One region of the Paenibacillus sp. V4I7 genome, then DNA from elsewhere that is predicted to be linked to it. Evidence: riboswitches for the same ligand, from Rfam matches in the RefSeq annotation. Region 1 holds a riboswitch; each other region holds the start of a gene.
What was found. A riboswitch is a leader RNA that binds a small molecule or an ion and turns the genes downstream of it on or off. The one in region 1 is predicted to bind cyclic di-AMP.
Positions count from the first base shown of each region.

Region 2: linked by a shared signal. The riboswitch ahead of QFZ80_RS39290 (potassium-transporting ATPase subunit F) and the one ahead of QFZ80_RS06985 (hypothetical protein) in region 1 are both predicted to bind cyclic di-AMP.
Region 3: linked by a shared signal. The riboswitch ahead of QFZ80_RS13230 (CAP domain-containing protein) and the one ahead of QFZ80_RS06985 (hypothetical protein) in region 1 are both predicted to bind cyclic di-AMP.
Region 4: linked by a shared signal. The riboswitch ahead of QFZ80_RS32975 (resuscitation-promoting factor) and the one ahead of QFZ80_RS06985 (hypothetical protein) in region 1 are both predicted to bind cyclic di-AMP.

Region 1 is NZ_JAUSZD010000002.1:1,230,001-1,232,202, forward strand. Features, by position in the region: gene QFZ80_RS06980 (hypothetical protein) at 212-748, shown strand; cyclic di-AMP (ydaO/yuaA leader) riboswitch at 830-969, shown strand; gene QFZ80_RS06985 (hypothetical protein) at 1,055-1,441, shown strand; partial or broken gene QFZ80_RS06990 (IS110 family transposase) at 1,700-2,202, opposite strand, start outside.
Region 2 is NZ_JAUSZD010000002.1:8,199,960-8,202,161, forward strand. Features, by position in the region: gene QFZ80_RS38400 (APC family permease) at 1-567, shown strand, start outside; cyclic di-AMP (ydaO/yuaA leader) riboswitch at 795-966, shown strand; gene QFZ80_RS39290 (potassium-transporting ATPase subunit F) at 1,389-1,466, shown strand; gene kdpA (potassium-transporting ATPase subunit KdpA) at 1,514-2,202, shown strand, end outside.
Region 3 is NZ_JAUSZD010000002.1:2,650,581-2,652,782, forward strand. Features, by position in the region: gene QFZ80_RS13225 (DinB family protein) at 106-576, shown strand; cyclic di-AMP (ydaO/yuaA leader) riboswitch at 718-850, shown strand; gene QFZ80_RS13230 (CAP domain-containing protein) at 856-1,506, shown strand; gene QFZ80_RS13235 (LURP-one-related family protein) at 1,656-2,015, shown strand.
Region 4 is NZ_JAUSZD010000002.1:7,041,662-7,043,863, reverse strand. Features, by position in the region: gene QFZ80_RS32980 (ABC transporter ATP-binding protein) at 1-493, opposite strand, end outside; cyclic di-AMP (ydaO/yuaA leader) riboswitch at 776-961, shown strand; gene QFZ80_RS32975 (resuscitation-promoting factor) at 1,255-2,202, shown strand, end outside.

The DNA of each region.
Region 1 (2,202 bases):
GAAGGGAACGTCATTCTCCCGTGAACCCCAATTTTAGGAGGTTACTATTTTGAGAGAATACAGTATGGAAAGTTTAGGGCAAGCTTCAAGCATACACCTGAATAAATTCCAATTTTAAAATAGGTAGTTGGAAGGGGAGTTTTGTCTTTGCAAGAGAAATTTGATTCAGACTGGGCCCATGTAAATAAAATTGATGGAATGGCTATTGATTTTGAAAAAAGGGTTAAGCCCAACAGAAACACAAATTTTGATTCTAAATTCTGAGTTATTTCAAGAATGGATATCAATTGAAAGATGCTTTTCAGTGCATTATCATGATATTGCTCGCTTTGAAGATTTATTATCTAATATGGAATTTGATAATTATGTAAGCAAACTAAAAAGTGTTGCTCTCCAAACGATGCATGACAAGACCATCCCGAATGAAATTGAATGGAGTAAATATAATAATGGTCCTACCGTGATTGTCCACGGTTCAATAGAAATATTCGATAGGCTTTTTTATCAGGTAGGTATTAATATTTCACCATATAACCTAGGAATTCAAATTGGTCAATTATGTAAGACGATGAACTTTAACCAGCCCATTGGCTTGGTGAAATTCCTAGCAATATTCACGAACAACGCAAGCGGTTTTTTTAATCTTGATATGGAAAAATTAGAAAAATTTATGGAAGAAGAAACTTTATTAGAACTGCCGATGATCGGTGGCCTTGCTGCGTTAACCACAGTAAAATTGAACTATTAGTTGAAAATAGACATAAAAATATAAGTAAATATTACTATTGTTTCTAAATTTGTATTGGGGTAAATTGATAAAATAAGAATGAATCATACTACGCTTAATTCTTTAGATTAAAGAAGCGGGGGAACCAAGTTTTCTGGGGTGAGTACACTTTTTTGAGTGTTAGGGTTAACTTTCAACCCGAATCCGTCAGCTAACTTCGTCAGCGTAGAAAGAAAAAATGATAGAAACATTAATGGGTCCTTTATTTTTAGGGCTCTATTCCCTCGCTTCCTTTTTTCGTACAAGAGAAAAAAGGAGGAATTAGACATGCTTCTTAAGAGAGTAACCAAAGAGGTGAAGAACCTTTTTCAATCGAAAAGATCAAACATTTCTGTACAACGTCAAGAAGAGATTCTTCACTTAAAGCTACGGTTGGAGGAGTTCGACATTGAATTTTCCAATTTGGCGTATCGGCCATCAGGCGTCGTAACACAGACTTTATTGGAAATAAGCAAAACGGTCGGACAAAACAATGACTTACTAAACCAACTAAGTTTGGAAAGGGAATTAGCGGATCAACAATTACTAGCCAATCGCATCGGCATTCCCCTGAAAATTTTGGAGGAACATCACAAATTTATCGTAACCATGGCTCATATTTTTGGTGGTCCGTATCCTTGCCTCAGAGAGTACATTAGAAGCAGTATTATATGAGCTTCGTTGAAAGATAAAGCTGCTTCTATATATTATTCGGTTGCTGATTCTACATTAAGCCCATCATAACCAACTTTTTTGTTCGTTTGTTATGGAAGTCACTCACATTTAATTCTTAATTCAACTAACAGAAAACGATACTTGAAATACGGCAGGCAGGCAGGCAGCCTGCTTTTTTCATTAAACTACCATAAAAATTAAAAATCTGGCAGTCGAAGAAAAAGAACAGCACTAAAGAAGACGCGGCTCATTCATTTTTTAAACGTTGTAGCCTAAGGTTTCAAGTCTTCGAACTGAGTTCCGTACAATAGCTCCAAGTTTTTGCTTATCATAATAATCTTCACCTAAGTCTACATACATGTCTTTTTTTGTCAGCAGATAATAAGCGATTCTTAGCATGGCATGGGCTACAACAATAGCTGCTCTTTTCCTGCCTTTTCGTGCTAATGTTCGCCTATACATAGCACCAAGATAGTTTTTGGAGGCACCTACGGAATGTGCGGCTTCTGTTAATGCAGATTTTAAATATTTGTTTCCTTTTTTTTCCTTAGAAGACTTCCGTTTGCCTGCACTCTCATTATGTCCTGGTACGAGAGCTGCCCAAGAACAGAAATGAGCCGCACTTGGAAACTGGTTTTTAATGTTTGTTCCTATTTCAGCTAAGATTTGTTCAGCCATTCGAGTTGCAATTCCAGGTATAGAATCTAATCGCTCTATGTCTTCCTGATCTGAGATAACTCTCTGGGCAACCTCTTGATCTA
Region 2 (2,202 bases), 7.0 Mb from region 1:
ATGATGATCTTCTTTATTACTAAGTTTGGGCAGGTATGGTCTGTTCTCATCTTTTTGCCACTAATTGTTTTTATTTTTCACCAGATCAAGAAACACTATGAGGCCGTAGGCGAACAATTAAGAATAACAACTTGCGAACCAGCGATTCCTATTGAAGGAAATGTGATCATTGTGCCTGTGGCGGGCATTACGCATGTGGTAGAGAACTCCTTGAATTATGCCAAATCCCTTTCGCCAAATCAGATCATCGCCGTTTATGTGGCTTTCGAAAGAGACGTCGAGAAACAATTTGAGGAGAAATGGAATACGTGGCAGCCCGAGATAAGGCTGGTAACTTTACATTCCCAGTATCGGAGCATTGTTCAACCATTGATGAAATTTATTGATACGGTCGAGCATAAGGCAGCTGAATCAAATTTTCGGGTAACCGTCCTAATCCCACAGTTTATTCCTAAGAAAAGCTGGCAGAATATTCTCCATAACCAATCCAGTCTACTTATCCGTGCTTTCTTGCTGTATAGAAGAGACCTTATCGTAACGACAGTGCCGTATCATTTGAAAAAATAAGTAGGGTGGCCTTACTTCATTGTAAGGCTGCCTTTTTTTATAGTCCATTTGCGACAAAATGACAATAACGGTAGAAAAACGAAGCATTTCTATCGATAATGAACGTGTTATCAATTTGGATGCGCTTTTATTTGCCTAATATGCCCTAAATTACGGGATAGCGTCTCTCCACAGCGTTTTACAATAATGGCTAAGAGGCGTAGCATTCTTTTCAACAACTTCACAACAAGTTTCAAACGCTGAGTCCCCGCAAGGGGAGCGGGGGAACCAGCCAGAAGCCGAATGTATGTAAATTGCGGTTTCTCGGGGTGAATCCAAAACAAGCGCAGCTTGCCAAGGTAGGGCACTTCCAAGCCCGAATCCGACAGCTAACCTCGTAAGCGTATTGGGAGAGAACCACTTTCTATCGTGCTTTCACAGCCCGTTTATTAACGCTGCTAAGAAGCCCGAGAGTAGAGATTCTCTGCTCTTAGGCTTCTTTTTGTTGTTCGAAATTTGGAGGAGAGTGAATCTATTATCGTATTTGTTTGAGCATTCTGGGGCGTATATCTCTTTCAAGACAAGATTTTTATGCTTTTTTTATACGGATGCTATAGATTCTTTACCTCATTTTTATACGGTTCGGCGTTACACTATTTCAAGAAAGCATTAGAGTCGGTTAAATTACAGGAGGTGTGTTATGTACAACGACGTAACGATGATCTTATTAATGGCCGTAACATTCTTAGGATTTTGGGCTTTTTTAAAATATTGTGAAAAAGCATGAGCTTAAGCTTAGCTTTCGATAAGCGTTTTGGAAAAAACTTGTAGGAGGCACTCATATGATTGTTATCGGTGTTATTGGATTTGCCATTATGGTGTATCTCGGTTTTGTTTTAGTGAAGCCGGAGAAATTTTAATTGTAGAATAAGAACTTAAGTAAGCAAGGGGAGAACCTACTATGGGTATGGGATTGTTACAGGTAGTCATCACACTGGGTATTATTATGCTTTTAGTGAAGCCTGTGGGTAGTTACTTGGTGAAAGTTTTTGGGTATGAAAAGAGTGGACTTGATCGTGTATTTGCTCCTTTTGAGCGGGTCTCCTATCGCATTATGGGTGTTAATGAAGATGAAGCGATGGGGTGGAAAAAGTATTTAGGGTCCGTACTATTAGTTAATTTTGTCATGATGCTTCTGATTTATGCGGTATTTCGGCTTCAAAAATATCTACCATTGAATCCTGACGATATTGGTAATATGCCTCCGGCATTAGCTTTTAACACGGCTGTTTCATTTATTACTAATACGAACTGGCAAGCATACAGCGGTGAAAATACACTTTCGTATTTCTCTCAAATGGTAGCCATTACGTTCCCGATGTTTACATCGGCTGCAACAGGTTTCGCTGTGGCGGTAGCTTTTATACGCGGTTTAGTTGGCCGTCAAGATAATCTCGGTAACTTTTACGTGGATATGACCAGAGCGATTACACGCGTATTTTTACCACTGAGCTTCATTGTTGCTTTAGTTTTAGTTTTTCAGGGTATTCCGCAAACACTACTGGGAGCTGTGCAAGCTACAACAATTGAAGGGGCCACACAAACGATTACTCGCGGGTTAGTGGCTTCACTGGAATCGATTAAACATATCGGTAC
Region 3 (2,202 bases), 1.4 Mb from region 1:
ATTTACATGCGAACAAATGTACTGTATATTTGTTCGTATGAGTAAACTGCATATTTATAAAACAAATAGGCATGGATTATTGAGAAATTAAAAGGAGTGTTAATCATTAACGGGATAGATCTTGTTATATTGAACTTGGAAGAAGTCCGACGTAGAAGTATAAAAGTGTGGAGCGTTATTCCTCTAACTATGCTGGATTGGAGGCCTGATGCACACGCCTTAAGCATGAAAGAAATGATCCGACACGTATTGGATGGCGAGCATTATTATCATCTTGCGTTACTTAACTGTGGAAGTTTGCCTTCTTACGATTCTCCTTATGACAATCGGGAATTTTCTTCGGTGGAGGATGAACTGATATTCGCACAAGTGTACAGAGAACAATTCTTGAATACCGTTAAATTCTTCACTCCTGAGGATTTGTCAAATATTAAAATTAATCGAAGTGACGTAGGGTATGTTCGAACTTTAGGAGATATGTTAATGAGGATCGCATACCACGAATCCGTTCACACCGGGCAACTGCTAGATTATATGCGAACGGCTGGAATCGATCGGCCTCAAATATGGGATTGAATGAGGTTGCTGGTGATTGGAATTCACTGTTTTGGACAAGAAGAAACGGCTGATACCGCTTACAAAATGTTCTTGGAAAATTTTGAGTCATGTTCTCTATGATTTCACATGTTACAATTTGTGAGATCTATGTGGATCAAATAACTCAGAAGGCCGAAGCTTCATGTGAAGCACGGGGGACCCATTATTTGGGGTGAAGCCGCGTCAGCGGCCGGGTGATTACTCTTTGATCCGAATCCGACAGCTAACCTCGCAGGCCGCAAAAAGGAGAGGTTTATTTTGAAACGTTACAAAAAGCTTGTGGTTACCGGCGCAATAGGATTGAGCGTCCTCGTAGGTTCGAGCGCGGCAATGGCCGCACCAGCAACCCATTCAGTATCAGGCAATGATACCATGTGGCTAATATCCAAGAAGTATGGCATCAGCCTATCTTCGCTTATTAAGGCAAATCCTCAGGTTGCCAATCCGAACGTGATTTGGTCTGGTATGAGCCTCAACATTCCTGGCAGCAAGAGCATAAATGCAGGTACCAAAACGCCAGTTACAAGTGCGCCATCCCAATCAACTTTTGCTAGCCAAGTCGTTAACTTAGTTAACCAGGAACGATCTAAAGCAGGACTGCGTCCATTAACCGGCAACAGCGCACTTACCGCCATGGCTTTGGACAAAGCGAAGGATATGTATAACAATGGTTATTTCGATCATACTTCTCCGACCTATGGGTCTCCTTTTGATATGATGAGCAAATACGGCATTCGCTATTCCTACGCAGGTGAAAACATTGCAAAAGGTCAACAAACGCCTGAAGCTGTCATGAAAGCTTGGATGAACAGCCCGGGTCATCGTCAAAACATTCTAAGCCCCAACTTCACACAAATCGGTGTTGCTTTTTATAACGGCGAATGGGTACAAGAATTCATTAGTAACTAATACAGCAACATATATTAGCAGAATATATCTAGATAAACCAGCAACCTTTTGTTTGCTGGTTTTTTCGGTTTTTAATAATAAGGCATTGTTGGGAATGACTAACATTTTTGATCTCTGCATCGTATATATACCAGAGGGAGGCGATTGTATTGAATCTATATTTCAGGGATAATTTTTTTAATACCGGTGTTACGGAGATTCGGGACGAACAGGGAAAAGATGTCGGTCATATAGATTTGAAGAGCTCTTTTGGTTCTACGATCGAGGTGTTTGGGCATAATGGCCAGCTGTTGTGCAAAGGAAGTTTTCCGATATTCTCAAGCAAATGGGAGGTTACGGGTGCCGATGGTGGGCAATTAGGCGTGTTGAGAAGCAGAATTGCTTTGTTCACCAAGAAATTCACATATGAAACCAAAGGGCAAGGCAGCTACGAGATTATTTCCCCAGTATTTTCAAAGGAATATGAGATATCCGATGATTCCGGCGCACTTGTTGCTCGTTTCGAATAAGTAAACGGCTGGTTTTCTTCAGGGGCTTTTCTTCTGAACAATCAAAGCGAATATTTGGATACTTACGAACTTGTTGCGGTGATCATGGGCATGCACGCTATCCAGAAAAGGCAGAACGCTGGGGCAAACAACACAATCTATTGAATGTAGAGTAGATGTTCATCAAATTTCCAATCCATGGTATGAT
Region 4 (2,202 bases), 5.8 Mb from region 1:
GAAAGGGTTCATCGATAATATATAACGAGGGTTCGATCAGAAATGCGTTCATAATCATGACTTTCTGTTTCATTCCTTTGGATAAATGACTGGCGAAGCTGTTCAGCTTGTCCTTCATTTGAAACTGCTCCAAAAGGGAGCTGGATCGAGCCAAATAGTCGTCCTTCGACAAGCCGTAGGCCATAGCGGTTAGCTCAAGGTGTTCGCGGATCGTAAGCTCTTCGTAGAGCTCGGGGCTTTCGGGTACATAAGCGTATGTAGCACGATAGGACAAAGGATTTTCAGCTAAAGTCAGACCGTTAATTCGAATGGATCCTTTTTGCGGTTGAAGAAGGCCGAGAATGTTTTTGATCGTCGTACTTTTACCCGCGCCATTAAGTCCGATCAGACCCATCATTTCACCTTGACGGATAGAAAAGGTTAGGTCATGAAGAACGGGTTTTTTTGGTAAATATCCCCCATATAAAGAGTCAACTTGTAGAATGGAGCCCATCTCATTGCCTCCCTGATTAGCAAATTATTGGTATTTATGAATCACTTTCCTATACGAACATTATAAACAAATTTGTAATTTAAGCCTAGTTTTGGGGTGAAAAGTTGAAAAGAGTTAGTATACGTACGTTAAAGTGAGATATAAGTAGAAATAGAGCTATTTAATTGTTCATTTAAGCGAATTTTAGTCGATTTAGCCCTTTTTAGTAGGTGTTAATCCCTTTACAGGTTAAGATTAACAGCGTAATATACTTTTCATAATAACTTAATAACCAATTTGCCATTTTTCCATTCGCTGAGTTCCATTTATGGGAACGGGGGAACCACTGTAAGCTGAAGAAGCGTGCTTCTTGAGTGAACAGAGTGAGTAACAGGGGTGAATCTTTGAGTATACTTCGTATGCTCTTAGTAGGGCGACTCTCACGTCCGAATCCGTCAGCTAACCTCGTAAGCGTAAGAGAGGTAACGATTGTCGTGCGTGCTATTTGTGTATTTTACTATACAAACTAAGCCAGCGAGAAGAGTCCTCTTCTTGCTGGCTTTTTGTCTTCATAAAGGGCTATACACATTTCGGACGACTAATATTTGCCCGGAATTCATATGAATGTTGAATAGGCAAACTGGTGTGGGACGACCAGAAGGCAGCGGTTTAGCACCGTACTGCTGATGGCGAACACGTTAAGTTAAACTAAAAAACCTTAGTCGCGTCAAATCTAATCATGCTGTAACCTGGCGGCGAGGCTTTGAAGGAGGACCGAAGAAGTGGGCAGTATCTCTATTAGCGAGACCCATGTAAAACGATCATCCAGCATGTCCTTCGCATTGCGATGGAAGCATGAAAACTTGCGTTTGATTTTAAGCTTAGCCATAATTTCAATCGCAATGACTTTCATGTTTTTGGTGTTGTTGTACGGTACGGCTACCAAGAGCGTATCCGTGGTTGTGAATGGACAAGAAACCGTTGTGCATACGAAGCAATGGGTCCTGCAACGCCTACTGGATGAACAAGCCATAAAGATTGGTGAACACGATGAAATTTCTACTGCGCCAACGACAACAATCAAGGGTGGAGACAAAATTGTCATCGAACATGCCTCACCGATTCAATTGACTGCTGATGGAAAGACCACCACTGTTTACACAACTGCAAGAACGGTAGAAAGTGCATTGCAACGTTTACATATTGCACTTGGGGAGCACGATCGTTTAACTCCCGAACCGACAGCCTCTCTGAGCTCGGGCGATGAAATCAAAATCGTTCGTGTAAAAAAAGAGACGGAGGAAGTAACTGAGCCGATTGCGTTCGATACGGAAAAGAAGAGCGACGCATCGCTACTCAAAGGCAAAGAGCAAGTCGTCCAAGAAGGTAAAGAGGGCGTACTCTTGAAGAAGAAAGAAAAGACTTTCGAAGATGGTGTTTTAGTCGCGGAAGCAGTTGTGGGTGAAGAAGTACAAACAGAAAGTATTAATAAAGTTGTGTCCGTAGGTACGAAAAACCCTGTGGTTGTTCTCTCGTCTTCATCACCTAGTGTGGATGAGGTTTCGAAGAACGGTGTTACCTTTGGTTATAAACAAATCCTGAAGAATGTGAAGTTAACTGCGTATTCAGCAGGCGTTGCATCCACAGGTAAATCCGAAGGATCACCTGGTTACGGTAAAACCTATACAGGGACTACGGTGTCAGAAGGCAGAACGATTGCTGTTGATCCA